4 regions of the Lysinibacillus sp. FJAT-14222 genome follow, and region 1 is predicted to be linked to each of the others. Evidence: riboswitches for the same ligand, from Rfam matches in the RefSeq annotation. Region 1 holds a riboswitch; each other region holds the start of a gene.
The links. A riboswitch is a leader RNA that binds a small molecule or an ion and turns the genes downstream of it on or off. The one in region 1 is predicted to bind S-adenosylmethionine.

Region 1 (8,263 bases):
TTGTTTTTACTCCCTCGTTTCCTTTTCCTTATGACCTCATCATAAAACAAGAGTATAATCTGTAACAGAAGCAAACATCATAAAAAGGATATGACATTTGTCATATCCTTTTATCTTTTCGTCAAAAGAATAAACATTAAATAATTTGTATCAATAAACAAAGGTTGATGTTCACTCCGAGTTGGCGCTTTCCGCGGGCTCGGCTTCAATCTCCTCGTCACTGCGTTCCTGCGGGGCTTTCAGCGCAAGCTAATCCCGCAGGAGTCGCCACTCTCCGTGAAAAATCAACAACTCCTCATCATTAGCATAAGTAGACAAGCTAATCCAAAAGAATATAACTATTTATTAAAATATCATAAAAATCCACTATGGAGGAAAACAATACTTTTCGACGTTCCTCACAAAATACTGAATGTCGAGGTCTCACGATTAAATTACTATACTGCTTTATGCAAATAAAATAGAGTTTGTCTTCAGCCTGAAGGATTTGACATGCCATACCCTTTCTATGCTTTTGGTCCAGTTAACTGTAGTTGATAAAATACAAGATCTAGCCACTGTCCAAATTTATAGCCTGCGTTTTTAATTGTACCCGCATATTCAAAGCCTAGTTTTTCATGTACTTTAATACTTCCGATGTTTTCACCATCAATGCCTGCTACTAGTGTTTTCACACCTTGCTCTTCCGCAATTCGAATAAGCTCATGCATTAACTGTGTAGCTATTCCCTTTTGATAATGATCCTTATGCACATACACAGAGTGCTCCATTGTGTACCTATAACCAGGATATGGACGGAACTGACTATATGTTGCAAAGCCGGCTACAGTGCCATTTTCGTCGAAAACCAGCAGTGGATTACCAGTTGCTTGTTGCTCCTTGTACCATTGCCTTTTTTCTTCCAACGACTGTGTTTCATATCGATAAACGGCCTTGCTCGTTAAAATAATGTCATTATAGATGTCTAAAACCTCGGGTAAATCTCTCTCTTCCATTAATCGAATCATCATGCTCACGTCCCAACCATAATAGGGTTTATCACTAAAACTAAACTATCACATTTGATTCATTACATAATGTTATACCACTTTTTTCAACATTACACATTAAAATATCGAGCATCTGGATGTGCAAAGACAATTGCTGAAACAGAAGCTTCTGGCTCCATCATAAAGCCTTCCGTTAAATGAACACCAATGTCCTCTGGTTTTAATAAACCGAACAATTTCTCTTGATCCTCTAAGTTTGGACATGCAGGATAGCCGAATGAGAAGCGCTGTCCTTGATATTTTGCCGCGAAACGATCACGCATTGTAAAATCTGTCGCATCTGGGAAGCCCCACTGGTCACGAATCTCTTGGTGCATACGCTCCGCAAAGCCTTCTGCAAGTTCAAGGGCTGTAGATTGTAATGCATGACTTTCAAGGAATTTCCCTTCCTCTTTTAGCTGACGAGCCTTTGCCATAACCCCTTGTCCTGCCGTTACCACCATTAAGGCAATATAGTCCATTTCATCGCTTTCAACTGTTTTTAGGAAATCTGCAAGACATAAAAACGGTTCAACTTGCTGACGCGGGAAGGTAAATCGTTCAATTTCTGTTTTGCTATCTGCTGGATCATAAACAACTACATCATCCCCATCTGCTTGTGCAGGGAAAAACTGATACATACCTGATGGTTTCAATAGGTCCCTTTGTAAATAATCGTCAACTAAATCTTTTAACTCCGTTGCTCTTGCATCGCCAGCATCAAGTAATTGCTGTACTTGACCCTTTAAACCTAGGTGATGTCCAAGTAATGTCCGCATATTAACATATGGATATAAATGCGAAACAGCATATTCTCTCTTTACATGGCGGCGCACATCTGCTGGTAGAAAGACAGACGCTTCCTTTATTGTGCGTACAGGCTTTATAGTTACTTCTTTTATAGGGCGAGCCGCTCTTTTTTCGTCTGCCTCTAAGCGTTTTTCACGCGATTCCTTAATTTCAGCTAAGAAATCTGCACGTGTATCTGTCCCCATTAACCTATTTGCCTGCTCTAATCCTTGCATCGCATCCTTTGAATAAATGACAGGTCCATTATATTCGCCGGCAATTTTTGTTTCAGTAAAGCGACGGGATAATGCCGCTCCCCCTACTAAAATAGGTACGTCAATACCTGCTTCCTTGAAATCTTGAGCTGTAATAACCATTTGCTGCGCTGATTTTACAAGTAAGCCTGAAAGCCCGATGAAATCTGGCTTTTCCTTGCGAATCGCTTCTATTAACTGGGCAGGTGTTACTTTGATGCCAAGATCAATCACCCTATAGCCATTATTACTTAAAATAATATCAACAAGGTTTTTCCCAATATCATGCACATCGCCTTTTACAGTTGCAAGTACCATCTTCCCCTTGCCAGCACTCTCTTCATCTTTCTCCATAAATTGCTCTAAATGTGCCACCGCTGCCTTCATAACCCCTGCTGATTGTAATACTTCTGCTACGATCAGCTGATTATCGTTAAATAAGCGGCCAACCTCTGCCATTCCATCCATTAATGGTCCATTAATAATAGCAAGCGGTGTTTCGAAAATTTCACGAGCAGCCTCTAAATCTTCAATAAGCCCTTCTTTTGTACCCTCTAAAATATAGTAAGCTAAGCGACCTTCTACTGTTTTCGGAATATCTGCCTCTGTTTTTTCCTTCTTTTTATCACGATAGAAATCCGTGAAGACAGCTAATGTTTCATCATTTGTATGAAAGAGTAAATCATTTGCTAGCTTAATCTCTGCCTCTGGAATCGATGCATAACGTTCTAACTTCTCCGTATTCACAATTGCATAATCTAAACCAGCCTGTGTACAATGATATAAATACACGGCATTCAATACTTCACGACCTACGGGTGGTAATCCGAATGAAATATTACTTACACCAAGCACCGTTAATGTACGAGGCATTTTTTCTTTAATCAGGCGAATTCCTTCCACCGTTTCGAGTGCCGAGCCAATATACTGTTCATCTCCCGTACCTACTGGGAACATTAGTGGATCAAAGATAATATCTTCAGGAGCAATACCCCACTTTTCTGTTAACAATTTATAGGAACGCTCAGCAATCTCTAGCTTGCGATGTCGGTCAACCGCCATACCTTGCTCATCAATCGTACCCACAACTAAAGAGGCACCATATTTTTTCACTAGCGGTAAAACTGCGTCAAAACGCTCTTCGCCATCCTCTAAGTTAATCGAATTAATGATGGTTTTCCCTTGAGAAAACTTAAGTGCTTCCTCAATTACTTTTTCATCTGTTGAGTCAATTACAAGAGGTACTTTTACTTTTTTTACAACCTCCTGCATAAAGCCACGTATATCGGCTAGTTCATCACGGTCAGGATTTGCTAAACAAATATCGATAACATGTGCTCCATTTTTCACCTGAGCACGCGCGATTTCTGCTGCTTCCTCAAACTTCCCATCAATAATTAAATTTTTAAATTTACGAGAGCCGATTACATTTGTCCGTTCTCCAATAAATAATGGACGCATAGAGTCGTCATACACCAATGGCTCGATACCTGATACTACATGACCATGTGTTGCATCTGGTAATTGTCGAGGCTTTTCGTCCTTTAGCACCTCTCGAATAGCAGCAATATGCGCTGGCGTTGTACCACAGCAGCCTCCGACAATATTCAGCCAGCCCTTTTCAGCAAAGCCTTTTAGCTTCCGTGACAATGATTCAGGCGACTCATGATAGCAGCCCTCCTCGTCAGGTAAGCCTGCATTCGGATAACAGCTAATATAGCCTGTTGAAAGCTCTGCTAGTGAACGAATATGATCAGTCATAAACTCTGGCCCAGTCGCACAGTTTAGGCCAACTGACAATGGCTTAATATGCTCGATGGAAATGTAAAAAGCATCAATTGTTTGACCAGCAAGTGTCGTACCCATAGGTTCAATTGTTCCTGATATCATCACAGGTAGCTCTTTTCCAGTTGTTTCAAAAGCACGAGATACACCCAGTGTACCTGCCTTAACATTCAACATATCCTGACTCGTTTCCAACAACAGAACATCGGCTCCAGCTTCGATTAGTGCCTTCGCCTGAACATAAAAGTTTTCCTCTAACTCTTCAAATGTAATACCACCTGTAACTGACAAAGTTTTTGTAGTTGGTCCCATAGCCCCCGCTACAAAACGAGGCCAATCGGACGTTGAAAACTCATCCACTACTTTGCGTGCAATTTCTACAGCGCGTTTATTAATCTCTTCTGCTTTCGTACCAAGATCATATTCATTTAATACAAGTGGAGTACTTCCAAATGTATTTGTACAAATAATATCTGCTCCAGCCTCTAAATATTTTCCATGAATTTTTTCAAGCACATCTGGTCTAGTTAGCACAAGATTTTCATTACAGCCATCATATTCCTCGCCGCCAAAATCCTCTGCTGATAAATTTTCATTTTGTAGCATTGTACCCATTGCGCCATCAAGAATTAAAATTCGTTTTTCTAATTGTTCTTCAATCAAGTGCTTAGCCATTTATACTTACCCCTTTTTTCTGTTCATCCAATTGCTCAATAAATTCCATCAATTCTAGTGTCATATCATAGCGCAAAAATGGTGTGATGAGGTAAATACCATTGAAATATTCCGCTGCTACTTCTACTAACTCCTTGGCAATTGCAATTCCTTCTAGTGTTGCGCGTTCTTTATCATCACCACAAGCCTTCATGCGGGCTAACGCATCATCAGATAGTTTGATGCCCGGCACTTCATGATGTAAGAACTCCGCACTTTTATAGCTCGTTACTGGCATAATGCCTAGATAAATTGGTGTTTCTAAATGCTTTGTCGCCTCGTAAATTTCCACGATTTTTTCCTTTGAATAAACAGGCTGTGAAATAAAATAATCTGCCCCATGCTCAATCTTCTTTTCTAATCGTGCTACAGCTCGGTCTAATACACGTACATTGGGATTAAACGCAGCCGCTACAGAGAAATTCGCCTTTTTACGAAGAGGTTTCCCTGAGAATGATACTCCTTCATTTAACTGTTTTATTAACTGGATTAGCTCCATTGAAGATACGTCATAAACGCTAGTCGCCCCTGGGAAATCGCCTACCTTTGTCGGATCTCCAGTAACTGCTAAAATATCATGAATGCCTAGTGCATTTAATCCCATTAAATGTGATTGAAGACCAATTAAATTACGATCTCGGCATGTTATATGTGTCAACGGGCGTACCCCATGTGTTTCTTTTAGTAAGGCACCCATTGCAACATTACTAATTCTTGGGGATGCAAGTGAATTATCAGCCATCATGACTACATCTGCGCCTGCTTCATATAATTTTTGGGCACCTTCAATAAAGCCTTCAATTTCTAAATGTCTTGGTGTATCTAACTCCACTATAACTGAGCGTTCACGTTTTACTTTTACATGTAATGGCTCATAATTTGGTGGCTCTGCCTCACGTACAACCTCTACTTTTTCTGGCTTCGCGTGCTTTTCCTCTACTGGAGATAGCTCCTCTAAGTATTTTTTCGCCGCGGCAATATGCTTCGGTGTCGTACCACAGCAGCCACCGATTAAACGTACCCCCTGATCTCGAAGCTCTACAGCTGCTCGACCAAAATAATCTGCTTCTGATTCATAAACAACACGGCCATCCTCCAAATCAAGAAGAGATGCGTTCGGATACGTTGACATAAATGCCTTTTCAGGAAGCTCTACACCTTCAAATGCTTGTATAGTATGGTGAGGACCTAAGCGACAGTTAACACCTACGATATCAGCACCTAGCGCTTCAAGTTCATGTAAAGCGTTATTTAAACTCATTCCATTTTGCAAAACTCCTGGTTCATGCATAGAAACTTGAGCAATAATCGGTAATGTTGTTTTAGCTCGTAGCATTGTCAAAGTTGCTGTTAGCTCTTCAAAATCATAATATGTTTCAAGTAAAAGGCCGTCTGGAACTCCTGCAAGTAAAACAGTTGCTTGCTCTTCAACCGTTGCTAAAATTTCCTCTAATGTTGCGTCACTCTTTCGAATACCACGGATCCCCCCAATAGTACCCAAGACAAATTGTCCACCATCTGCCGCTGCTCGTTTGGCAATCGTCATAGCGGCTTCATTAAACTGCTGCACACGTGATTCTAATCCATAGCGGGCTAACTTTATGGCATTAGCTCCGTAAGTGTTCGTTTGAATAATATCGGCTCCAGCTGCTATATATTCTCTATGAATCTTTTCAATTAATTCAGGTCTATGAACATTCATTTCTTCATGACAGTACTCCAAGCCATAGCCGTATAATACTGTACCAATTGCACCATCTGCTGTAAGAACATGCGTTTTTAACTTTTCAAGCAATCCCATAAAACTAGCCTCGCTTCCCTTATCTTTAAAATAAAAAAAGCCTTCTTTCAAAAAAAAAGAAGGCTTTTACGTCGTTTCGTAATTGTTTTTCCTTCTCATCTTCGACACAATGGTCTTCTGGATTTAGCACCTGACAATAAGTTGGTTGCTGAAGCTTCATAGGGCCAGTCCCTCAGCTTCTCTTGATAAGAATGTAGTATGAATTTTTTAAATAATTAAAAGAATCATATCGTTAACGAACGATTGAGTCAAGACTATTTCACTGAACAGAGGATAATTTCCACCTGAAATACTATATTTTGCTTTAAATCAAACAATTACGATAGTTTTCCAGCAAGCTCCTCACCAATTTTTTTACCATTTTGAATACAAGCACCTATGCCTACTCCAAAATAAGAGCATCCCGCTATTGATAGATTTGGATAGTTTTTCTCAAGCTCTTGTACTAGACCTTGCAACGCTTCACGATGTGCCAAGTCATACTTCGGCATTTGGTCGATCCATTTTGTCACATCAACAACAGTTGGTTTTTCCTCAATCCCCAAGCTTTTTCTTACATCCTCTAGGGCAACAGCTGCCAACTCTTCATCTGTCATTAAACGTAATCTCTCATACTCAGGGTTAATGCTCTTATAAAAAAGTCGCACAAGTAATTTCCCTTCTGCTGAGGTGTGCTTCCACTTGCGACTTGTCCAAGTTGCTGCATTACATATAACATCCGAATTATGTGACACAATATAGCCTGTTCCATCTGCAGGTAATCTATTATCGGGTACATCAAATCCTAAATAAATCGTAATTGCGGAGGCAGTATTGAATTGTTCAAAATAGCGGTTCAAAGATTCATCCTGCAATATGCTTTGTACCGATTCATTCGGAAGTGCCAATACAACATGATTTGCTTCAATCATTTTACCGTTTGCTAATGTAACGGAGTATTGATTCTCCTGCTTTTTAACACTAGTAGTGGCAATTCCCTTAATAATTTCTACATCCGTTAATGTTTCTTCAAGTCGATCAATTAGTGATGATAAACCATTTTTAAAGGAAATAAATTTTTTATTTGCAGCTTGCACAAATTGTTCCCTGTTTGCATCGAAACCTTTAATAATACTACCGAAATCATTTTTGTAATCGATTAGATACGGTAAAGTGGAAGCAATTGAAAGTTGATTTAAATCTCCTGAATATACACCTGCAAGTACGGGCGCTATTTGGTTTTGAACAAGCTCCTCGCCTAAATAATACGTTAAAAATTCCCCAATAGAGCTTTCCTTTGTAAACCCTTCATTTGGCATTGTTAAATCCTTTAATGCTGCTTCTTTACCCTCTTGTGAGACAAGTGTGCTTTCCTCAAGAGATTGTAAGTTCATTGGAATACCGAACGTTGAGTCTGCTGGAATGGCATGTAGTTCATTATTTGTGTAAATATACGAAATACCTGTTTCGTTGTACACAAGATTTTGTTCAAATTTAAGTTCCTCTACTAATTCAATAACACCTTTATGACGCGCTACAATGGAATCTGCTCCTGTTTCCAGGATGAAGCCTTGTTCATATGCAGAGTGAAGCTTGCCACCAAGGTATGTATTTTTTTCTACAAGCACAAGCTTTACTTCTAAGTTTTTCTCCTGAACTTGGCGTTGCAAATAATGCATCGTACACAATCCTGTAATTCCGCCACCTAATACAACAACTGTTTTCATATTAAATCGCCCCTATTTTTAGTTCTTTATTCAGTATAAACTTTTTTACCTGAAAATTACGCTAAACCCTTTACAAATTTAGCAAAAATGGAGCTATCCAGCGCATTGGATAGCTCCATTTTTTTCTATGTTCAAATAGCATATATCCTCTAGAGATTTTGTGCAAAGCTAGCTAATTTTTCAGCA
Region 2 (8,263 bases), on a different contig from region 1:
CCCAAGTCCATGCAAATGGGCATAAAAAATTTGTTTGTGTCAATGGGAAAAATGTGTGTATAGCCTATATACTTTGAAACGCATACTAATAGCTAGAACAATTGGCACATTGGAGGAGAAATGATGACACAAAACTTAAACAAACAATTGAATAAACTTGTCGCTACATGGTCTGTACTTTATACAAAGCTTCACAATTATCATTGGTATGTGACGGGAAATACCTTCTTTACACTACATGCAAAATTTGAAGAACTATATAATGAAACAACATTAAATCTAGATGAAATTGCAGAGCGTATTCTTTCGAAAGATGGAAACCCAGTGGCTACTTTAAAAGAACATCTCGAGCTATCCTTTGTCGAGGAAGCGACAGGGAATGAGACGACAGAGGAAATGGTAGCTACAACCATTTCAGATTTCCAAAAGCTGATGAAAGCTTTAAATTCAACAATGCAGCTTGCGGCTGAAGAAGGGGACGATCGAACAGAGGATTTACTAAATGCTATGTACCAGTCCCTTGAAAAGCATACATGGATGTTGAAGGCTTTCCTTGGGCACTAATAACCGAGATAAAAAATAAGATAGGCAATACGGATCTTTTTAGTAAGCTTCCATTGCCTATTTTTTGACATTTTATAAAAGTACTATACCATATTACAAAACGGGAACATATATCAAAACGATGTAACAAATATTACAGTTCGTTAAAGAATGAACAAAATGGGTTTTTTCTTAAATAAGTAGGGTAAATATCTGGTAAGCCATACGAATTAGGAGGAATTGAACATGATAAATGAACAAAACCCACAAATTGAAGTGGCCCATACAAGGGAAGAAATGCTTCATATTTTAGAAAGTATGCGATTAGAAGCATATCAAATAGAGGACATTATCCACATTATTGCAAAGGATCCAAGGCAATTTGAGGATGTAAAATGGGATGCTGATGTTAAAACACATGAGGTAGGGAATTTGGTGGATCAATTTAAATCATGGTTTACCGGTGAATCGGCTGTAACAGAAGGATTAAAGAGATTCAATTTTACTGTGGGACAAACGGCGTACTATGCCCACCACGTAGAACAAGGTGCTATCGTATTATTTGCCGAGCGTGAGGATTCAATTGAGTCTAGGACAACATCAACTCTTTCGGAAGATAATCGCTTATCAACATGATCCGCTCAATCTACGTGTAACCGTGACATTAATAATGCAGTGGATGAATGAAGCTGAACAAATTCGAAGATATCTATACAAATAAAACAGAGTGAATGCACATGCATCACTCTGTTTATTTGAATTATGGTGGTATTAAAGTTAATGTATAGCTTTTTCATGTTCGTGTTTTTTTATAAAGCGTAATACATGAAGGTGCTCTAATTGAGCAACAAGGTTACCGATTAGAATAAAGCTACCTCCAATTAATATTTTTATCGTTATTCCCTCACCAATAAACATCATGGCGAACATCGCCGCAAAAATCGGTTCTAAAGAAAAAATGAGTCCTGTATGTGTAGCAGAAGTGTACTGTTGTGCAACAGTTTGACCTACGAAGCAAAATGCACTACAAATAACACCGAGTCCTATAATGGCAATCCATGAAGTCGTTGTATTTGGGAGAGTTGGTGTTTCAAAAATTAATGTTAATACAAGTGCATAAAGCCCAGCAAAACCGAGCTGGTAAATGCCATAGGAAATTGATTCAACGCTTCGTGTAAATGTACTGTTTAATAATAAGTATATCGAATAACATAGTGCAGCGATGGCTACTAAAATATCCCCTTTTTGAAAGGCCAATGAGCCTTGAGTAGTTAAAACTGTAATTCCAAGCATTGTGCAAACAATCGCAAAGCTAACGGCTCTTGAAGGTAATTTCTTTTCAATAAAACTGCTGAAAATAGGTACTAAGACAACTGTTAGACTTAAAATAAATCCAGCATTTGATACAGAAGTTGTTTCTAGTCCGAATAAACTGAGAGCGAACACAATGAATAACAATAACCCTTGAATAGCTGCATATTTTAATGTTTTAGTATCGACCTTAATCATTCGTTTGTAAAAGATGATACCTGCTGCGAAAAATGCGATGATACAACGTAATGCCACTACATTATATACGGCCAATGTTTCAAGCCCCATTACCATAAAGGTATAAGAAAGTCCCCAAAACATTGTCACAATAACCATCAATAAATTTGCTTTTCCTTGGATACTCATTATGCTCACCTACCATCCCTGTACTAAAACAGTTTTCATACTAAAAATTACTATATATCTTGTATTGTGATTAGTAAAACGAATGTTTATAATGATTAGTATTAAAAAAATTCATGTATTAGAGGAAAAAGACAATGAGTTTAGTGAAATATGAGATTTTGAATAAAGTGGCTGAGGTAGCAAGCTTTACAAGAGCAGCGGAGGCTTTAGGTTTAACCCAATCTGCTGTAAGTCACGCTGTCTCAAGCTTAGAAAAGGAGTTCGGCTTTGCACTCATTCACAGAAGTCGAGCGGGTGTCACGTTAACTAGCGAAGGAGATACAATGCTAAGAGCAATGAGACATGTCCTCGACGCAGAGGAGCTATTACAGCAGGAAGCAGCACATATACTTGGCGTTACTCGTGGGAAAGTGCGAATTGGCGTAATTTCAAGTATCTCCTCAAACTGGATGCCGGAAATTGTTCGTATTATGGACAATCAATTTCCTGGTATACAAGTCGAATTGCGAGAGGGAGATTATTATGAAATTGAACAATGGCTACTGAGTGGAGAGGTGGATGCAGGATTTTTAAATGGTCAAAATTCTGGGCAATTTCAGTTTACCGAACTACAGCAGGATCCATTGCTGTGTATTGTCTCCGATAAAAGCCCGCTTTATGATAAAGCAGAAATTGATATTGTTGAATTAGAAGATATGCCATTTATCTTGAATTCGCATAAAGGGACAAATGATGTAAATGTAATTTTGGAGCAATATCATGTAAAGCCAAATATTCGCTTTGAACTATCAGAAGATGTAGGGATCATTTCGATGATTTCTCACCAGCTAGGAATTAGTATTTTACCGAAATTAGTTATAAATAATTTGCCGCTTACATTAAAGGCAATTCCTTTGAAACAAGGTGGCTATCGCACAATTGGAATTGCTATGAAACACCAGGCATCACCGGTGACAAAGAAATTTGCGGAGATATTAAGTTCCTGGTTAAAAGAACAAAATATGAAATAACTTTAAATCTAACTCTTTGTGGTTCGCGATATACCCTATAAAAACAACATTGATGCATAACATAGCATTACGTTAAAATAGTATTTGTATATTTTTTTAGAAAAAGGTGAGTGTATGGGGACATTACGAGGTAAGACCGTACTCATTACAAGTGGGGGAACACTTGAAAAATGGGATCGTGTGCGTGGGCATACGAATTTATCAAAAGGGTCGATGGGCTGTTATTTAGCTGAGGCGGCACTAGCGGCTGGGGCAAACGTATTGTATATGCATGGTTATTTTGCGCAGCTGCCAACAAACAAAGATAAAATGCGTACCATTCGATTTGAAGGTATAGAAGATTTAGGCGAGAAAGTTCGACATGCTGTTCAGGAAGAAAAGGTGGATATCGTTATTATGGCTGCTGCTGGTTCTGATTGGCTCATTGATAAAGTATATGACCAATCAGGGAATTTAATGGAGGAAGCAGGTAAAATGCCATCTGATGAGCCACCTATTATTCACTTTAAAAAGGCGCCTAAAGTATTAGGTCAAATAAAAGAGTGGCAGCCGAATGTTACTTTAGTAGGCTTTAAACTCGAGGCAACAGATGATGAGGATTTTTTACTGTCCCGCGCACGTCTACGGATGGAGTCGGCCAACGCTCAGTTTATGGTAGCTAATAGCTCACAGTCTTTATATGGAGGAGATGAGCCACACTGGATTGTACCGGCTGAAGGCGAACCAATAAAGATTATGGGCAAGCAAAAAACAGCGAAAGCATTAATGGATTTTTTACAAAATGATTAAAGAGAAAACTGTGTAGGCAAAGATCTGCACAGTTTTTGTTTTATTATTGTTTTAGGTAATGATTTAGATTATTATTTACTAAACGTTAGGTAAAAAATGGAGGGGTCATATGGGTAATTCAGAACAAACATTTAAAAAAATTTTAGAAGTTGCGTACGTTATGTTTTCTGAAAATGGATTTGATAAAACAAGTCTATCCATGATTGCTAAAGAGGTAGGGATATCCAAACCAGCTATCTACTATTATTTTCAATCTAAAGATCAACTAATTGAATATTTGTTTGAAGAAATCTATAAAGAAATTAAACTTGAAATTACATTTAATTATACAGACATTTCGAAGGACAATCTAATACAAAAGCTATTGGAAATTGGCTACATGTCAATTGAGCAACAGGAAAAAGACATACATTTTAATAAAATATTTAATCAATATATGCTGTTAGCTTCCCGAGATGAAAAATATATGAAAAGGCTTTTAGAGCTCCAAGCATGTTTTTTAGACGGCTTTTATGATTTATTGAAATACGCTGTACAAATTGAGGCAATTTGCGATTCAAATATTAAAGCAAAAGCTCATATGCTTGCGATGGTCTACGATAATATCGGCAATTTTATGTTGACTGGAATTGAATTAGATTATAAAGAGATATGGCAGGAAGCTGTAGATAGTGTGTTCAGAGAGCAAAAAGGGAAAATATAGAGAAGCAGCTACAATAGAGGTCTGATTGAATAGATTTTGAGAAATGTAACAAGGTAAAGATAATTCCATAAGGATTTCTAAAAAACATGTTTGCAATAAAATGTCAGTGTAACATTAGTGTAGTGAGTTTTTTTGGATAAATTTTACACTTTTTGAATTAGAAATGAAGTAATGGAATAAAATAATTTCTGTATGTGGGCTAACTAAACAATGGTTAGCCCTTTATTTTTATTTTCATTCAGCAAATGTTTTTTGTAACGACAGCGGCAATTACGCCGAGGCGAAATCGATATTAAAATACTTCTTTTTACTCAATTACATAGTATTCAGCTAGGTTTTGTAATATTTATATTGACAATAGGTTTTCAGAATTATAGAATTATTTCCAAGAAACGTAATATTCCTATCAAAAGAAGTGGAGGGACTTGACCCATAAAGCCTCGGTGATCATTATTGTAGGCGCCAAATCCAACAGAGCTATCTGAGAGATAAGGGGGCTATGAATCAATTTGATGCGTTGGCCTCTTTTGTACAAAAAAGAATGAAAAAGAAGGGGTGAATCGGATGACTCAACAGGCAAAGGTAGATGACAAAAAACTAGAGGCAATTGCAAAGGCAATTCAACATTTAGAATTTGGAGAAGTACACATTACGATTCAAGATGGTGTCATTGTTCAAATTAACAGACTTGAAAAGCAGAGATTTCCACAGAAAAAGTAAACAATATGATGACAGTTGACCAGATCTTTGAGGACCACAAGCAGGATTATTTCCTTCGTTTATTTGTGGCCTTTTTTGTTTAGCGGCTGGCTAAAGGAGCGGGTTACTTGTTCATTGTAGTAGGGTGGTTTTGGTGTTAGTCTGAAAAATAGGGTTGATGATTAGCATATCACCTTCCGTGGGAGAAATAATAAAACTACTGAAAATAGGTATCATATATTTTCAACATTACCCCATCAATTAAATAAAGTTTAAAAACAGTTACTTTTAATTCATAAATTCAAGTATGGCTAAATATTCAGCAATTGTATATGATACAAAAAACAGGATTGATTTCGACGAATCATCCTGTTTTTGCATGTATTCTACTTACTTGAAGATGTTTTATTCATAAAAACTATTAGGGATTTCACCAATATGTCTACGATGATAGAGTAGGGGCTCCTTCTGTGCATTATCAATTTCTATGACCTGCCCAATAAGTATCGTATGATCTCCCGCATCGATTTGCTGAAATGTTTTACATTGTAAAGTGGCTACTGTATCGTGTAAAATCGGAAGACCGTGAACGGAAGTTGACCACTTTGCCTGAGCGAAACGATCCGGTATTTTACTTGAAAATAGCGTACATAAATGCTCCTGATTGCTCGCTAAAATATTGACAGCAAACTTGTCGGCTGCTGTAAAATATGGATGCAGCTGTGATTTTTTATCGAGCGACCATAAAATAAGGAGTGGATCTATGGAGACTGACGCAAAGGAATTGACAGTTATGCCAATAGGTTCATCTGCATCATTACAAGCTGTGACAACCGTAACGCCTGTTGGATAATTACCTAATGCTAATTTAAAAGCTGCTACTCTGTCTGTCATTCTAATCACCTCTTGATATTTTATGTGAATATACCATTGATTTATGGAAATGAAAAACCTTTTTTGATTAACCATCTGCACGGTAGTTATTTCGTCGCGTGCATCTAAAAATAGTCATCACAAAATATAGTAACTCCTTAATAATTGGAATATTCTTAATTTTATTTTAAACCAATAAAACTAACAGGTAAAGTATATAATAGAGTGAAAAAAGAGGGGGTTTAGTCATGACATTATATTTTGACCATCTAGTTCACCAAGTTCAATCACCAGAAAATACACAGGTTTTCTTAAACAAACGCAATATCCATACAGTTAACGGTGGTCAACACACAATGTGGGGGACATACAATTCGTTAAGCTACTTTGGATTAAACTATATAGAGCAAATAGCAATCTATGATCGTGATTTATTTGAAAATGCTGCGAAATTACCTTATTCCCTACATTATACGTTTAAGCGTACTAACGAGCGCTATGGTTTTTCACGAATTGCATTACGTACAAAAAATATTGAGGAAGAGGGACGACGTTTGCGTGCACTTGGCTTTGAAGTGTATGGACCTGACGCTTGTAGTCGCACAAGACCAGATGGCTCCGTGGTAGAATGGAAGCTATTGCATTTTGGGAAACCAGGCCAGGCAATTGATTTTCCCTTTTTGATCGAGTGGGCTGATGCAGATGAGGAACGTGTTGCACAATTAAAGGCAAGTGGCGCCATTGATATGAAACAATCAATAACGATGGAGTCCGTGCAATTTTATGTAAAAGATGTGCAAACTACTATTAAATTATGGCAGGAAGTATTACAACTACCAGAACCTGAGCAACATGCACAGTTTATTTCCTTGCAATTACCAAATATTCGTTTAGATTTTTATGAAGAAGTTGCTGCAACTGCTCTAACGCTAGGTCATTTAAATGAAGGGCCGTTTGGGGTGACACTTAAAGATACTGACAGAATGAAGGAAACGCTAGTTTTTCCAACTGCTTTTTATTGGATCAATCGTTGAAGCTATAGCGCTTAGAAGAAAATTAGGAGCATTTAGAAAAAAGGAGCCGTTCATCCAACGAACAGCTCCTTTGTGTTTATAATTTAACAACATTTGACGCCTGTGGTCCACGATTACCTTCCACTACATCAAATGATACCTTTTGACCTTCTTCAAGTGTACGGAAGCCTTCCTCTTGGATGCCCGTAAAATGTACAAATACATCTTCTCCATCATCACATTCAATAAAGCCGTAACCTTTTTCATTATTGAACCACTTTACGCTTCCCTGTTGCATAAGCATTCGCCTCCAATGCGCTTGAATGTAGAACTAAATCAATTAAGTCGTGACATAACCTGCGAAAATGAGAAAAAATGCATTTTCACTTAGAACATACATGAATTGAGCAAAGTTGTCAATTGATTGTCGAAATGCTTGTATAACTAACTATGATTTATTTCACAATAAAGTCTATAATGGAATTGAACAACATAGAAAGTAGGATGCCAAATGACAACGAAAAATCAACCTTTAACAGATCTAGAAATCGCTAGTCAAGCGGTTATGAAGCCTATTACAGAAATAGCGAAAGCTGCAGGCATTCCAGAGGATGCACTTGAACAGTATGGTCGCTACAAAGCAAAAATTGATCCATTAAAAATTACAGCACGGGGTGAGGACGCAAAGGTTGTATTAGTAACAGCCATTAGTCCAACTCCAGCAGGTGAAGGGAAATCAACTGTAACTGTTGGACTTGCTGACGCACTTCATCAATTGGATAAAAATGTTGCTGTTGCTTTACGTGAGCCATCACTCGGTCCTGTAATGGGTGTAAAAGGTGGCGCAACAGGTGGTGGATATGCACAGGTTGTACCGATGGAAGATATTAATTTGCATTTCACAGGCGACCTGCACGCGATTACGACAGCGAATAATGCATTATCAGCATTTATTG
Region 3 (8,263 bases), on a different contig from region 1:
AGCCGGAACGGAAATCAACCCTATGCTTTGGCATGAAGAGTTTCATTTTGGTTCGTAACGGTTATGATGGTATACTACAGAAAATGAGGGATACACTGAAAATGTAGTTCCTAAAATGATAGTAGAGGAGCCTATAAATGACGATTCAATTTATTCAATATCCGAAATGTACTACTTGTAAAAAAGCTCAAAAATGGCTAGATAACAATGGAATTTCATACGAAGAGGTACACATTGTCGAACAACCGCCTACAAAGGACGAATTAACAAGCTTATGGCAAGCAAGTGAACTACCTTTAAAGAAATTTTTTAATACTTCTGGTATGAAATATCGTGAGCTTGGCTTGAAGGATAAGCTTGCTGAAATGACTGAGGAGGAGCAGCTTGAACTGCTTGCTTCAGATGGTATGTTAATTAAACGTCCGATTGTAACTGATGGAACTAAAGTTACTTTAGGGTTTAAAGAATCAGATTTTGAGCAAGCTTGGAAATAACGCTTTTAATCTTGTTTTTATGGAAGAAGTATGGCACACTGAAAATGAATATATTACATATTTATGGAGGGGTTTTTTGCATGAGCACACCTAAAGACTTACGATACTCTGAAGAGCACGAATGGGTAAAAGTAGAAGATGGTAAAGTACGTATCGGTATTTCTCACTTCGCACAATCTGAACTTGGAGATATCGTTTTCGTTGAACTTCCACAAGTTGGCGATGAAATCAAAACAGACGATCCATTCGGTAGTGTAGAATCTGTAAAAACAGTTTCTGAATTATACGCACCAATCTCAGGTACAGTAGTTGAAGTAAATGCAGATTTAGAAGATAGCCCAGAATTCGTTAATGAATCACCATATGAAAAAGCATGGATGGTCGTTGTAGAGCCTGCTGACGCATCAGAAATTGAAAAACTTATGACAGCAGAGCAATACGAAGAAATGATTGCTGAATAAGACAAGCCATAATAAAAAACGTCGGAAATCACCGGCGTTTTTTATTATCTTCAATCATCCTGCCACTATAACTGGTGAGATGAAGGCAAGTATAGCCTCTTATCAATGGGTGTCTAACATTATCAGCGACAGAGCGTAATTGATATAATGGACTAGAAGGGATATGTCTAAATGGGGGTGGCGTGATGTTCGAGGGAAAATGCTTAATTGTCGAAGGCCGTTCGGATAAGCTTCAAATAGAGCCTATTTTAAGTGAGGATGTTATAATACTTTGTACGAATGGCACAATTGGTGTGCATCAATTAGAAGAGCTACTCGATCCATATGAGAGCTGGGAACTTTATACATTTTTTGATGCAGATACATCGGGTGATAAGCTACGGGCATTAATGGACAGACATTATCCAGAGGCAGAGCATTTACGTACGATGCCAACATATAAAGAAGTTGAGACAACTCCGAGAAAAGTGTTAGCGATGATATTGCTTCGTGCACATTTCTCAATCCATAATGAATATATTTTGTAAGGTTGCGTGAAAAAGATGGAAGAATGGTCAAAAGAGCAGTGGGACGCGGCTGTACAGTCGGGTGAAAAAGCTGCCTTTTATTTATATACGCCTATGTGCGGAACGTGTGCAGTAGCATCGAAAATGATGACGATTATCGAGCAATTACTGCCACAGCTAAAAATGGGCAAAGCAAATATTAATTTTTTAGAGCAAATCGCTTTTGATAATAAAATCGAAAGTGTACCATGTTTACTCGTCTGCGATGGCGGAAAAGTGACAGAAAAAATCTATGCATTCCAATCCGTACCATTTTTATACGAATTATTAAAAAAATCAATTGACTGAATTTTATGAGCATGGTAAAGTAACAAATATATTACTAAAACATTAAATATATCGAACTCTTATGAAGAGCGGCGGAGGGAAGTGCCCTATGAAGCCCGGCAACCATCACAATGTGAAAAGGTGCCAAATCACCCAAAGATTTTATCTTTGAAAGATGAGAGAACGGTTTAGCGTATAAGTTACGTGACCCCTTCTACTTGTCTATAAGTGAAGGGGTTTTTTTAACTTCTTTCAGCGGGTGTCCAAACACCCGCTGAAAGAAGTTAAAGCCTCCGGCGGATGTCATGGAATCGGAAAGGAGTTCTTAGGGGATATTAGCCTAAAACCATCGCATCCATGCGATAACGGCTAATTGACCTGCATCATGCAGGCCTAAGCACAAAGCCGATTCCGGACGCAATTATGCCGAGGCATAATTGATATAAGAAGAAAAGGAGAATTCGCTATGATCCAGCTTCAAAATATTACAAAGAAATACAAAACCGCGAATGGCGAATTAACAGCAGTCAAAGACGTCAACCTTTCTATCAATAAAGGTGAAATTTTTGGCATTATCGGCTATAGTGGCGCTGGTAAAAGTACAATGATTCGTTTGTTAAATGGTTTAGAAAAGCCTACATCTGGTACGGTGACGGTTAACAATCAAGAATTTTCATCCATAAAGGGGCAAAAGCTCAGAGATGCTAGACAAAAGGTTAGTATGATTTTCCAGCATTTCAATTTACTTTGGTCTAGAACTGTTGAAGAAAACATCTCTTTCCCACTAGAAATCGCAGGTGTTCCAAAGGCACAACGTGAAGCACGTGTGAAAGAATTGATCACATTAGTTGGCTTAGAAGGGCGCGCTAAAGCATATCCATCCCAACTATCAGGGGGACAAAAGCAACGTGTAGGTATTGCTCGTGCGCTAGCTAATGATCCAGAGGTATTGTTATGTGATGAGGCAACATCTGCACTCGATCCGGAGACAACAGATGCTATCCTTGATCTCCTTGTCGATATTAACGAACGATTAGGTTTAACGATTGTGTTAATCACACATGAAATGCACGTTATTCGCAAAATTTGTCATCGTGTAGCAGTTATGGAAGCTGGAGAAATTGTAGAACGTGGTGAAGTATTACAAGTATTCCAAGCTCCACAAGCAGCTATTACGAAAAAATTCGTTTCTCAAATTACAGATACGAAGGAAACACAGGAAACTGTGGCACAAATTAAAGCAAATTATCCTAATGGACAACTTGTCAAACTAGTTTTTGTAGGAGAAAAAACAGAGCAACCTGTCATTTCACATCTTGTAAAACAGTTTGATGTGGAAGTAAGTATTGTACATGGTAATATTTCGCAAACGAAAAATGGCGCGTACGGTACACTTGTTGTGCAAATCGATGGCTCAGAGGCGAATGTTGCTGCTGCACTTAGCTACTTAAATACAGTCGAAGTACAAACGGAGGTGATTGCAAATGTTAACTAGTCTTTTTCCGAACGTCGACTGGGAAAAAATGTGGGACGCTACGTATGAAACATTGTACATGACAACAATCTCTACGGTTATCACATTTATACTTGGATTAGTAATTGGGATCTTATTATTTTTAACAAGTCCAAACCAACTATGGGCCAATAAACTTGTTAACTTTTTAACAGGCTCAATCGTTAACATTTTCCGTTCTATTCCATTTATCGTTTTGATTATCTTATTAATTCCATTTACAAAATTTTTACTTGGCACAATTCGTGGAGCAAATGCAGCTTTACCAGCACTAATTATAGGGGCTGCACCATTCTATGCACGAATGGTATTAATTGCCTTACGGGAAATTGATAAAGGTGTTATTGAAGCAGCTCGTTCAATGGGTGCTAAAACGTCAACGATTATTTGGAAAGTATTAATTCCAGAATCATTACCAGCTCTTATTTCTGGTGTTACTGTAACGGCTGTAGCACTTGTTGGCTATACTGCGATGGCAGGTATTATCGGTGCTGGCGGTCTAGGAAACTTAGCCTTTTTAGACGGCTTCCAACGTAATCGCGAAGATGTGACATTAATGGCAACTATTTTAATCTTAATAGTAGTATTTATTATTCAATGGATTGGCGATATGATTACAGCCAAAACAGATAAACGCTAAACAGGCGCTAATAAAATTGTAGTAAAGAAACTTGCTCACAAAAAAAGAGCATCTCGCTACGAACATCTAAGAGGTTATTTCGGTTTTATACCGCTAACATATTTTAATTATAAAAAAGGGAGTGCAATAAAATGAAGAAGTTATTAGCAGGATTATTTTTATCAGTATTAGTACTAGCTTTAGCCGCTTGTGGTGCTGGTAAAAAAGAAGATACAGGCTCAAACGCATCATCTGGTGATACATCAGACAGTAAAGAAAACGTAACATTAACAGTAGGTGCTTCTAATACACCTCATGCGGTTATTCTCGAAAAAGCAAAACCAATTTTAGCTAAAGAAGGTATCGATCTTAAAATTGAAACATATCAAGACTATGTATTACCAAACCAACATTTAGAATCTGGCGAACTTGATGCAAACTATTTCCAACATCTACCTTTCTTAGAGCTTAGCATGAAAGAAAATGGCTATGATTTTGTAAATGCTGGTGCCATTCATATTGAACCAATCGGAATTTACTCTAAAAAATATAAATCTCTTGAGGATCTACCAAAAGGTGCAACAATTTTACTTTCTAGCTCAGTTTCAGACCACGGTCGTATGCTTTCATTATTAGAAGCTAAGGGCTTAATTAAATTGAAAGATGGTATTGATAAAACAGCAGCAGAAATAAAAGATATTGAAGAAAATCCTAAAAACTTCAAATTCGATGCAAATACAGCGCCTGAAATGCTTGTACAAATGTATGAAAATAATGAAGGTGATGCAGTTCTTATCAACTCGAACTTTGCAATTGATAACGGCTTAAATCCATTAGAAGATTCAATTTCTCTTGAAGATAAAGAATCTCCGTATGTTAACATTATCGCTGTACGTGCTGGTGATGAAACAAAAACAGAAATTAAAAAATTAATAGAAGTATTAAAATCTAAAGAAATCCAAGACTTCATTCTTGAAGAATGGAAAGGCTCAGTTGTACCAGTTAAATAATTATAATTTATCAAAAAGGGTATGTAAGTATGAAAGCTTACATACCCTTTTTGCTTGTCGACAAAAGAATAATATCAATAAACAGAGGCTGATTTTCACGAGTTGGCGCTTTCCGCGGGCTTGGCTTCAATTTCCTCGTCACTCCGTGAAAAATCAACGGTTCCTTATCACAGGATGAGCCGACAAGCTGAAACAAAATAGTATTATAGCTATTACAAGGCAAGCCTCACCACATAGACTTACTAGAGTAAAACGAGATGTCCCTCACAAAATGCTAAATGGCGGTGTCTGTCATAAAATTACCATACAGTTTTATATGCAACCAAAGTAGTGTTTATCTACAGTTCGAAAGGGTATGTGAGTATTAAGGCTTACATTTCCCTTTTTTTTCTTGTTTAAATAGATAAACTAAAAGGCTATCGTTTATCAGAAAAATATAACTTTTCATTAAATGTGATCTTATTCTGTAGTTTATAGCAAAAATATAATATATTTTAAAAGTAATCGATTTACCAAATATTTTGTATAGAAATTGGTTAGTGATCTTTATTACTATAGTTGTTGTGTTTATAAATCAAAAAAATGATAGAAAAATAATTGAAGAGAATGAAATACTTCTTACATCAACTGGAGTGAACAACAATGAATAAATTAATCATCGCAGAAGACATCATGCAGGAGCATGATGTGAAGGGTTATTTTGAAATTTTGCGTGAGAGTGTTATTCGCTCACGTTTAACAATGACTGCAGTCTTTTTTAAAGTAGCGAATTCCTCACAAGGAACGGATATAGAACGTAATCAAGTGAATCATCAAATTTCAGCTTTTCTAAAATCAAAAATACGAAAAACTGATTTACTTTTCCAACTAGCAGATGGCATGCATTGGGGAATATTTTTTCTACAAAGTAGTGAAGTAGAGGTAAAGGCCTTTTTAAAACGAATTTTTGCAATTCTAAAGCAAGAAAGGGAATTTAAGCAAATAGAGTTGAAAGCCTCCATTACTGAAATAAGGAATAATAGCGTTACCTTTGAAACTTTGTTAGATAAAAATAAGCACAAACTAGCAGATGACGAACAGCCGATTTGGTCAATAGAACAGGTTACAGATTATAGAGTACAACCAACGGAGCAAGTAAAGGTAAGCATTATTGAACAAAATGCAATCTTTAGAAAAGTGCTAGAAACGACGCTCAAAAATTTAGATATTCCTCATTTTACTTTAGACGTGTCTACCTATGAAGATGGCTATAGTTTTTTACAGTCTGATAGCTATAAAACAGGCCATATGCATTTAGTTGTGATGAACGATATTTTACCACGTAAAAATGGCTTAGAAATTTTGCACATTTTGCGAGAAATGCCGAATGAGAAAAAATTCATCATTTATATGATGTCAGAACGAAATTCAGAAGGTGCGACACTTAATGCGTATGAAGGTGGCGTCGATGAATATATCGTAAAACCATTTAATTTACGTTTGTTAGAAGCAAAAATTAAGAACACTTTTGCGAGGTTTTGGCTATGATCAAGCTGTCGATTCCTTTTCTTTTAACGGTCAGCGGTGTTTTATTAGTAGTTTTATTTTTATTTACGATCTATATACTTGTTCAGCGTAAGCGAGAGATTCGTTTTGCAGAAGCGCGTGATACTTTTTTACAAAACTCTGCACAGCATTGGTACAACTATTTAATCAATGATGAAATTTTCTCTATAGTGCTTGTCCCCCGCGGAAGAGCTCAAGTAGCAGCTATAGAAATAATCTTTTCATCTTATTTGAAAAATATAATCAATGAAAAAGTTGAACATAAAATAAAAGAGTTTTCTAATCTCTATTTAAAAGAGTTTTACGAAAAGGATTTATCCAGTAAACGATGGAGCATTAGGATGAATGCTTTATATCGTATTGCTGATTTACAGATAGAGGCATTATTAGACACATGTCAACAATTCGAAAAAACCAAAATTTCGGAGGAGGAATATTTCCAGCTGTTAAAAATTTACTCTATCTTCCAACCGGAATTGTTTATCGAAAAAATTAAAGAGTCGAGTGTCAATTATTCTGAAAGCGAATATAGAAGATTATTTGTATTGTTAGAGGATGACGTATTTATTCGATTATTTGAAGACTTTGATAGCTGGACAAAAAATATCCAATTTGCTGCAATTGATACAGCAGCTGTAAAAAGAAATATGCAATATATTGATCAGTTAAAACAGCTATTAACACATGAGATTCCAGAAATTCAAATAAGAGCATTAAAGGGTCTTTATGAAATTGGTGTAATTGATGAAATTGATCCTTATGTTCCGTTTGTAACATCAGATATGTGGGAAGTAAGATTAATGGTTGCGAAAATCTTTAATCATGTACCACTCAACTATTCCTACACTTATTTAGAACAGCTTCTTCAAGATGAAAATTGGTGGGTACGCTCACAGGCAGCTAAAACAATTGTAGAAAATAGAGAAGGAATTGCAAAATTACAGCAATTTATGGAGTCCTCGAATGACCAATATGCAATTGAAATGGCACAGGAAACAGTTGTCAGAAAGCAGGGGAACAAATGAAAGTATTTTTAGATTTTTGTATGTGGTTCTTTGGTGGATTTATTCTGTTTTATATGTTATTTGTTATTGTTTCATATTGCGCAATGTTTGTTATTGCCATGCTAGTTATGCGAAAACGCTATAAATTAGATCCCTCAGAGTATGATGATGCGCATACAGATGCCTTTTACTCAAAACCAGTATCCTTATTAGTCCCTGCTTACAATGAAGAGATTGGGGTTGTAGACACAGTCTATTCATTGTTGAATTTACGATATCCACAAACAGAAATTATCATTATTAACGACGGGTCAACTGACGCTACACTACAAACCGTAATCGAGCATTTCCGAATGAAGCCCGTTGATAAAATTGTTCGTACACATATCCCTACAAAACAAGTGAAACAAATTTATGAATCTGAAATCTATAAGAATTGTATTTTAGTAGATAAAGAAAATGGTGGTAAGGCAGATGCATTGAATGCTGGTATTAATGTATCTCAATATCCATACTTCTGCTCTATTGATGGTGATTCAATCTTAGATGAAAAGTCATTGCTTCGTGTGATGAAGCCGATTGTTTTATCAGATGGCGAAGTGATTGCGGCAGGAGGAAATATCCGAATAGCCAATGGAGCGAAAATGCAGCTTGGTTCCGTTACTGAAACGCACTTATCAAATAATTACTTAGTCATCATGCAAATAATAGAATATGCGCGAGCCTTTTTAATGGGGCGAATCGCTTTAAGTAAATACAATCTTGTGCTTATTATTTCGGGCGC
Region 4 (8,263 bases), on a different contig from region 1:
TTTGGTATAAAGATGTTTCTTAATGTAAAATTACAAGTATATTGATTAGGGAAATATAGGATTATTATTAAGAAACAAAGGGGAGTCACTCAACACTCGCCTGTAGTGGAAAATGACATTTATATTAGGGTGATCGGAGTAGGGCTGAGCGACTTCTTGGAGATCATCGTCACAGGTGTTACCCGAAGTGGGCCATGTTATGGTGAGGTTCCTCTAATCGATATACCTAATAAAATTGTGTAAAACGATAAGGAGCGAAAGATGGATTATAAAATTGTATTTTTTGACGTAGATGGAACGCTTGTTAATTATGAAGATGGTCGTATTGAAGAAAGTACAAGAACCGCTATTAAGCAATTAAAAAACAAAGGAATTCATATTGTTGCTGCTACAGGAAGACCCTTGTCAATGTGCCAAGATTTAAGAAACATAGGCATAGAAACGTTTATTACAGCTAATGGTGCCCATGTTAAGTATCAAGATCGAGTAATACATAAAATGCCTATTGCAAAGGAAATTGTCCACGCAGTTAAGGCTTTTGCTGAAGACAATAAACAAAGTCTATCATTTTTTACAGAACAATTATCGATGAATAACGTCCAAGAAGAAAAGACATTAAAAGCTATGCAAGAAACATTATCTTTGCTAGAGTTTCCTGATATTAATGAAGATATTTTAACGCAAGAGGTTTACTTAATGTGTTTATATGGCGATGAGGATATTGAGAAAAAGTATACTTCAAAATTCCCTCATTTATTATTTAAAAGGTGGCACCCTTATATTACAAATGTTTTGCAACAGGATGTTTCCAAATCTATTGCTGTCCAGGCGGTACTAGATTATTTCGACTTGAGTCCTGAAGAAGCACTTGCTTTTGGCGATGGAGATAATGATATCGATATGCTGGAGCAGGTCGGCTTTGGTATTGCAATGGGTAACGGTAGTGAAGCATTAAAAAATGTCGCTAATTATGTAACGAAGAAATCAACTGAGGACGGGATTGATTATGCTCTACGTGAGCTGCAAATAATTTAATAGAGTAGTAGCCGAGAAATGAGATTTATAGCATGAATCGACCACTATACAACATTGGAGAAAGTTTTTATAAAGAAATAATTTTTCCATCTATACAATCTACAAGGCAGTGATAATAAATCCTGAGAAAATTGTGTTGAAGTCATAATACTCATAATATTGTTTACTTTGAGTTAATATAAAGCTATCTGTAAAAAGAAATTCATTATGCTTTAGGTGGGAAGGATTTATGGCGCATCACGTGCAATCTCTAATAGAACATTACGGGTATTTTGGCATCATTCTTATCCTAGTTGGCGGGATTGTTGGGCTGCCACTTCCCGATGAGATATTTTTAACATATGTAGGATATAGCGTATATAAAGAAACTCTCGCACATATTCCAGCTTTAATCAGCGCTATGGTAGGTGCGGTAGGGGGAATTACTCTGAGCTACTATATAGGCTATAGATTTGGGCTACCGTTATTGCAAAAATACGGTCCAAAAATCCACATTACTGAACAGAAAATTGACTTTACTAGAAAATTATTTGCAAAAATAGGGCCGGGATTATTATTAATAGGATATTTTATTCCTGGTGTGCGTCATCTTACAGCATATATTGCGGCTATCAATAATTATCCTTATAAAAAATTTGCTTTCTTTGCCTATACGGGAGCAGTTATTTGGACATTTACTTTTATTACCTTAGGAAAGGTACTTGGGGAGAACTGGCGTTATGTTGGGGTCTATTTATCCCGCTACAGTATTTATCTTATAGTATTGTTCCTAATACTAATGCTAATCGTTTATTTTATTTTCAAAAAAAGGAATTCGCCAAAGTAAAAAAAGGTCTGATTCAATACCTACTCAGGTTGTGAACCAGACCTTTTTATCGTTTAAGGCAATATTGCAAATGAACGAACAGGGAATCCAGACGCTTTTTCAGGCTTTGGTACAATATTGAATATAGCAGCGCCTTTTGGAGGTAGCTTATCCAAATTTGTCATCAGCTCAATTTGGTAAGTATCTTGCTCAAGCACAAAATATTCGCCATCTAGCTTACCATTTTTACGAAAATCAGCTGCTGAATCCGTATCAAAGGTTTCGTGGCCTATAGCACTTACTTTTCGTGCGTTGAATAAAAATTGTAACGCTTCTAATCCCCAGCCAGGAATATGATTACTACCATCCGCATCTTTGTTACTGAAAGCCTCTTTATCTGGCCAACGTTTACTCCAATCCGTACGCAGCGCAACGAAGGTACCTGCTTCGATTTCCCCATATTCAGCCTCAAAATCAAGAATATCTTGAACACTTAATGTGAGGTCGTTATTAATTTCGGCTTCCTTAGATTTATCGATAACGATTAGTGGTAGAACTAGTTCTTTTAGCTCCAAATCCTCTAAATAGCGTGTATCTCGCACAAAATGGATAGGTGGGTCAATATGTGTTCCATATTGCCCAGGGAAAGTAAATTGCTGCGCAAGGAAGCCATCATCATGGGAGAATACTGTTTCAAATTTTGCATCATCAAACATAAAGAAGTGGGGAGAATTAGGACCAAATGTATGTGTTAAATCTACCCATTCTTTCGATTTCAATAGTTGAATTGCTTGTAAAAGTTCGTTTGTCATAATATCTTCCTGCTTTCTTTTAATTATTTTTGGATGCAACAATAAAAAAGAGCCCTCCTTGTAGAAAGAGGACTCTTGTGCAAAGCAACTAAAGTAAGTCTTCTCATCTTCAAGGCTAAATTTCGCCAATTGGAATTAGCACCATACCTATATAGGCTGGTTGCTGAGACTTCATAGGGCCAATCCCTCCGTCTCTCTTGATAAGAAAAAGCAATATAAGAATTTTCAGAAATAATGATTACAAATACTTTAGCATATTTTTTTATAGTTTACAAGTTCAATAGGGATACAAGGTTAAAAATAATTTTCAACACTTTCGGAGCCTATTCAAAAGAGTTGGAATTTCACCAACTTAAAATTAATGTTAGTTTACAACAGTCGCTATCAGTAAATATTATACGAATACGATCCGGTGTATAGTTAGTTTCGAACTTCATGGTGACACCCGTTGACGATATTAATTTTTCAACTTCCGTTTTATTTGACAGCTGTGCAGCGTCCATAAGATCATGTGCAAATTGCTCAGATTCTTCAATTTTATCCGTAAGTAATTGTGCTTGCCGCATAATAACCTTAATCCGTTTTGCAGAAGTTTTCAATTTACTTGTATTGACGGATGGAAATGGATTGCTATTTGTCGGGTTCGCCGGCATTGCTAGATGTCTTGAAAATTGACTAGTGCCTTGTTGATGTGCCATTGCCCATGTTGGATAATAGTTTGGATAGACAAAATACGGATAAGGATTGTAATACAACTAAATTCCTCCTATCCTATAGCTGATATCCTATCTTATGTACAACAATGTTTTTCGGTGTTAATGGCTTAAGCAGACTAAGTGTTACCCAAGTAATATGACTATATATAAGTACCTTCATGGACTAGGCTTCTAAACAATAAAGCTAGTCTGTCCAATTTAAAAAAGGAGTTCTTTAGATGAATATTCGTGAATACATTAAGAATGGTTTTGAAATTTACTATGAGCGTTATAATCAAGTTTCGAAGGAGGGGTTTTGCAGATGGATGTGTCCAGATGTTCCAGACCAGATGAAATTAGCGGATATTGATGGGGAATGGTCAAGATGGAAGCTGATCCCTTCTAAAGTAACTGAAGATGATATACAAGCTTTAGAAAAAGAGTTTGGACTTAAATTTCCTGAGTGGTATAAAGCTTTTATTTCAACTTATAACCATTATTTTGATGTAATACCCAATCAAAGTATTGATGAACCTTTAAATAACGTTAGAGATATGTATAATCCATCGTTATGTAGTTTAGGATATCTCCCTTTTTCATGGGATGAAGAGTATGGAAAAATTATTTGCATCAATTTAAATAATGCGAATGAAGAAAATTGTGCAATATATGAAATTGAACATGAAATTTTATTTGATGATAGTGCTGATATTAAAGCGTCATTGGATTATCTTTATCCAAATTTCAAGGCATATTTTGACGATACTTTCCTTAAAATATGATAAATAGCAAAAAGGAAGCCTCAGTTATGGTTAAGGCTTCCTTTCTTTTATCCTTGTTTGTTTCTATCAAAGATTAACCATAGAAGTGTAGTCATTGCCGCAAGCATAACCAAGATGAATCCGTATATAGGTGTGTGGGCTAATGATTGGTGGCGAATAATGAATCCTCCAATGTATGATCCTAGAAAAATGCCAATGTTAAAGGCCGAAATATTTAATGCTGAAGCCATTGAGATAGCTGATGGTATATATTTTTCTGAAAGTTGAACGGCATAAAGCTGTAATCCTGGAACATTCATAAACATAAATAGCCCCATCATAAGGACCATCATTAATCCAATGATCGATGATTCTAAAAAGAAGTTGATACCCAGTAATGCTAATGCTAAGCCAATAAAGATAATAAAGATTGAACGTAAAGGATTACTATTAGCAAAATGACCACCTAATGTATTGCCGATAGCGACACAAATACCAAATACAACTAAGATGAATACAATTGCCCGAGGTGAGTAGCCCATATATTGTTCTAATATAGGGGAAATGTATGTGTATACAACAAACACGCCACCGTATCCGATTGCTGTAATAAAGAGAATTAATAGCATTCGTATGTTCCCCAATACTTTCCAGATATCGCGAATAGATATTGGATTGCCTTTTGATAATTGACTAGGTACAAGCAGAGCATTACTAATTAATCCGATAATACCAATAACGACAATGAAAATGAACGACATTCGCCAGTCAGTAACTTGTCCAATAAAAGTTCCTAATGGGACACCTGTCACAGTTGCTACTGTTAACCCTGTGAACATAATAGCTATTGCACTTGCTCGTCTATTAGGTGCCACAACATCTGCAGCTATAACAGAGGCGATAGACATAAAGACGCCATGTGCTAATGCTGAAATAACACGGCCGATTAGTAGAATTGAAAATAAGGGTGCTAGAGCTGCAAGTAAATTACCGATAATAAAAAGCACCATAACGAGCAATAACACATTTTTACGACTAAGGCGCGATGTTAACGCTGTTAAAAGCGGTGCACCAATCGTTACACCTAGTGCATATATGGATACGGTTAAACCCGCAGTACTTAACGTTATGTTAAAATCTTCTGTAATTAATGGAAGAAGTCCGACGCTTATAAATTCTGTAGAGCCAATACCAAAAGCACTGATCGCTAGTGCGAGTAATGTTAGTTTAGCATTCGGCACTTTTGTTTCGTTCATTCTTAATATCTCCTTTGATTTTTCGTATAGTGTATAGTAATATTCATACATACTAAAAAGTTATGTAGAGTACTTTTAGTTACTTTTGAATATTACAGGGGGTTTACAATGAAAAAAGTTTATAATATTGGTGTTGAAGCCACTCTTGAAGTAATTGGGGGTAAATGGAAACCAGTCATTCTTTGTCATCTGACCCACCATGGTAAGATTCGTACGAATGAATTTCGCCGATTGATTCCAGGCATTTCGCAAAAAATGCTAACAAACCAATTGCGTGAATTAGAGCAGTCTGGATTAATTAATCGCAAGGTTTTCAATCAAGTACCGCCAAAAGTTGAATATTCGTTAACGCCCTATGGTCAAGAAATGGACCCAGTGCTGAACATCCTCTGCACTTGGGGTGAAAAACATATCGAAATGCTACAAGATAAAGGTGAAGATGTACTGTTAATGCAACGTGATGAAGATATCGCGATAAAGCATACGTCTTAAATAGATTGGAAAGAGACTGTCTAAGAGAAAAAAATAGGACAGTCTCTTTCACGTTTACATAGCTATCGTTTACATGACAAAATCAAATTCATCTGGGTTTGGTCCAACACGTTGTTCTAGATTCATAGCGTTAATGATCGCCACCTCTTCATCAGTTAGAGTGAAATCAAAAATCTCAGCGTTTTGAATCATACGTTCTTTACGCACAGATTTTGGAATTGTGACGATACCATTTTGAATATCCCAGCGTAATATAACTTGAGGATTTGATTTCCCGTATTTTTTAGCTATTTTTGAAATAGTTTCATCTTCAAGAAGCCCACCTTGCATTAATGGCGCCCAAGCCTCCAGTTGTATATTGTGCTCTTCGCAGAATGAACGAAGCTCTGCTTGTTGTAATCGTGGATGGAATTCCACTTGGTTAATAACTGGTGTAATGCGAGCAAATGTTAATAAATTCTGTAAGTGTTCTACGTGGAAGTTACATACTCCAATCGCTTTGATTTTTCCTTCCTCGTATAAATCCTCGAGAGCCTTCCAAGCCTCTTCATACTTATTTTTACCTGGCCAATGGATAAGATAGAGATCTAAATAATCTAACCCTAATTTTTCTAAGCTTTCCTCGTATGCTGCGATTGTCTCCTCAAAGCTCAAGCTATCGTTCCATACTTTGGAGGTAATAAATAATTCCTCACGTTTTAAACCTGTAGATGCTAATGCTTGTCTAATGCCATCACCAACACCTGCTTCATTGCCGTAAATAGCGGCAGTATCGATACTACGGTAACCGACCTCAATCGCATTTTTAACGATTTCTGCAGTAGTATCATTTTCGATTTGGAATACGCCTAAGCCCATTCCTGGCATTTGTAAGCCATTATTTAATGTGATTGTATCTTGTAAATGATTGATCATTTTTCTGTCCTCCGATTTTTGTTAGTGCTCTGTTGCTTTCTTATTATGCTTTCATGCCAGTGCAAAAAAAAGTACGCACTTTTTGGTTTCATAGAAACGTGGAGGTTACTTTTGTGAGATATCAATGGTTCGCTGTAAGAAATTTTTATTAGTTTACGAGGATCGGCCTCAAACAAAATTGTAGTTTAATGATAGGTCATGCAAAATTCGCATCCATTAGTCAAAATAATATGGAACGTTGCGGATTGAAAAATGGCTTATACAAAAAGTATTTGGTCTGAAGCAAAATGAGTGGATAGAAGGGGATTCAATGCTCGAAATAGAATAAGTATATTGAAACTTTTATAAAGGAGATGGAGAGATGAATCGTTTAAATTTAATTACGTTGGGTGTAAAAGATATGGTCGAGTCTCTTAGATTTTATCGAGAGGGTCTGGGATTTGAAGTAATTGTTTATGGTGAGGAAACAAATCCAGATGTTATTTTCTTTAATAATGGAGGAACAAAAATCTCACTGTTTCCGATTGACCGTCTAGTAAAAGATATTAACGAAGCAAATCCACCTGCTATCGACAATGGCTTTAACGGGATTACACTTGCTTATAACGGAAAGTCGAAAGAGGAAGTTGATCAAGTGTTTGATTTGGCTAAAAAGGCGGGGGCGAAAATCGTCAAGGAGCCAGAAACTGTATTCTGGGGTGGCTATAGTGGCTATTTCCAAGATCCAAACGGCTACTATTGGGAAGTTGCTTATGGCGATATGTGGCAGTTCGATGATAATGATATGTTGATCATTACAAATAACTGAAAAGATAGACGTATTTGGGGAATCCAAATACGTTTTCTTTGATGGTTAGCTTGTTTTAACGAGAAATAATTTGATTTTATCGACATACCCCTAGCCTTAGATGTGATTTATTCAAGGACTCTCTCACTTTACAGACAATGATTGAGTACAAATCTATGAAATCGTATAATACAGAATAACATTTATTTCTAAAATCTAGAGCAGATTGGGAGGATTACCATTGTATCGGATATTGTACATAGAAGACGAAAAAGAGATTGGCCAATGGGTGACAAAGGATTTAACGGAAAGAGGATACGAGGTTACATGGCTCGAATCTGGGGAAGAAGTCGATCAGCACATAGCTTTTAAGGATATTGCTATATTAGATGTAATGTTACCAGGCTTAGATGGCTTTTCAATTGGCAAAAGAATTAAGCGAGAAAATAAAGAGATCCCAATTTTAATGCTGTCAGCACGAACTGCTGTAGAGGATAAAATAGAGGGCCTTAACTTCGCAGATGATTATTTAACGAAGCCATTCCACCCAGATGAACTGATAGCTCGTGTTGAGGTTTTACTAAGAAGATATCAAAAGAATGATGATGTACTAGATCTTCAGCATTTAAAAATTTATACGAAAGATATGCGGGTTATCAGCAAGGAAACTAATGAAGAAATTCAATTAACAGGTAAGCAGTTCTA

Region 2: another riboswitch for S-adenosylmethionine. It lies ahead of AN161_RS27420 (YezD family protein); the one in region 1 lies ahead of AN161_RS13350 (bifunctional homocysteine S-methyltransferase/methylenetetrahydrofolate reductase).
Region 3: another riboswitch for S-adenosylmethionine. It lies ahead of AN161_RS04515 (methionine ABC transporter ATP-binding protein); the one in region 1 lies ahead of AN161_RS13350 (bifunctional homocysteine S-methyltransferase/methylenetetrahydrofolate reductase).
Region 4: another riboswitch for S-adenosylmethionine. It lies ahead of AN161_RS08025 (cyclase family protein); the one in region 1 lies ahead of AN161_RS13350 (bifunctional homocysteine S-methyltransferase/methylenetetrahydrofolate reductase).

What each region holds. Positions count from the first base shown of each region.
Region 1 is NZ_LIYL01000025.1:52,954-61,216, reverse strand. It holds gene AN161_RS13365 (fatty acid desaturase) at 1-1, opposite strand, end outside; gene AN161_RS13360 (GNAT family N-acetyltransferase) at 507-1,007, opposite strand; gene metH (methionine synthase) at 1,100-4,531, opposite strand; gene AN161_RS13350 (bifunctional homocysteine S-methyltransferase/methylenetetrahydrofolate reductase) at 4,524-6,371, opposite strand; SAM riboswitch class I at 6,464-6,563, opposite strand; gene AN161_RS13345 (protoporphyrinogen oxidase) at 6,689-8,077, opposite strand; gene AN161_RS13340 (globin-coupled sensor protein) at 8,227-8,263, opposite strand, start outside.
Region 2 is NZ_LIYL01000016.1:56,916-65,178, reverse strand. It holds gene AN161_RS07140 (DNA starvation/stationary phase protection protein) at 124-564, shown strand; gene AN161_RS07135 (general stress protein) at 790-1,179, shown strand; gene AN161_RS07130 (DMT family transporter) at 1,321-2,220, opposite strand; gene AN161_RS07125 (LysR family transcriptional regulator) at 2,355-3,230, shown strand; gene AN161_RS07120 (phosphopantothenoylcysteine decarboxylase) at 3,345-4,019, shown strand; gene AN161_RS07115 (TetR/AcrR family transcriptional regulator) at 4,129-4,722, shown strand; SAM riboswitch class I at 5,123-5,217, shown strand; gene AN161_RS27420 (YezD family protein) at 5,287-5,442, shown strand; gene AN161_RS07110 (flavin reductase family protein) at 5,827-6,315, opposite strand; gene AN161_RS07105 (VOC family protein) at 6,543-7,328, shown strand; gene AN161_RS07100 (cold-shock protein) at 7,405-7,605, opposite strand; gene AN161_RS07095 (formate--tetrahydrofolate ligase) at 7,819-8,263, shown strand, end outside.
Region 3 is NZ_LIYL01000010.1:136,629-144,891, forward strand. It holds gene AN161_RS04495 (arsenate reductase family protein) at 138-494, shown strand; gene gcvH (glycine cleavage system protein GcvH) at 575-955, shown strand; gene AN161_RS04505 (hypothetical protein) at 1,141-1,482, shown strand; gene AN161_RS04510 (thioredoxin family protein) at 1,498-1,809, shown strand; SAM riboswitch class I at 1,866-1,970, shown strand; gene AN161_RS04515 (methionine ABC transporter ATP-binding protein) at 2,255-3,283, shown strand; gene AN161_RS04520 (methionine ABC transporter permease) at 3,273-3,941, shown strand; gene AN161_RS04525 (MetQ/NlpA family ABC transporter substrate-binding protein) at 4,073-4,930, shown strand; gene AN161_RS04530 (response regulator) at 5,573-6,457, shown strand; gene AN161_RS04535 (HEAT repeat domain-containing protein) at 6,454-7,500, shown strand; gene AN161_RS04540 (glycosyltransferase) at 7,497-8,263, shown strand, end outside.
Region 4 is NZ_LIYL01000018.1:50,995-59,257, forward strand. It holds gene AN161_RS08015 (Cof-type HAD-IIB family hydrolase) at 262-1,035, shown strand; gene AN161_RS08020 (DedA family protein) at 1,265-1,861, shown strand; gene AN161_RS08025 (cyclase family protein) at 1,915-2,652, opposite strand; SAM riboswitch class I at 2,753-2,859, opposite strand; gene AN161_RS08030 (hypothetical protein) at 2,997-3,407, opposite strand; gene AN161_RS08035 (SMI1/KNR4 family protein) at 3,587-4,129, shown strand; gene AN161_RS08040 (MFS transporter) at 4,177-5,364, opposite strand; gene AN161_RS08045 (helix-turn-helix domain-containing protein) at 5,473-5,856, shown strand; gene AN161_RS08050 (aldo/keto reductase) at 5,926-6,771, opposite strand; partial or broken gene AN161_RS30555 (GNAT family N-acetyltransferase) at 6,939-7,062, shown strand; gene AN161_RS08055 (VOC family protein) at 7,133-7,579, shown strand; gene AN161_RS08060 (response regulator transcription factor) at 7,800-8,263, shown strand, end outside.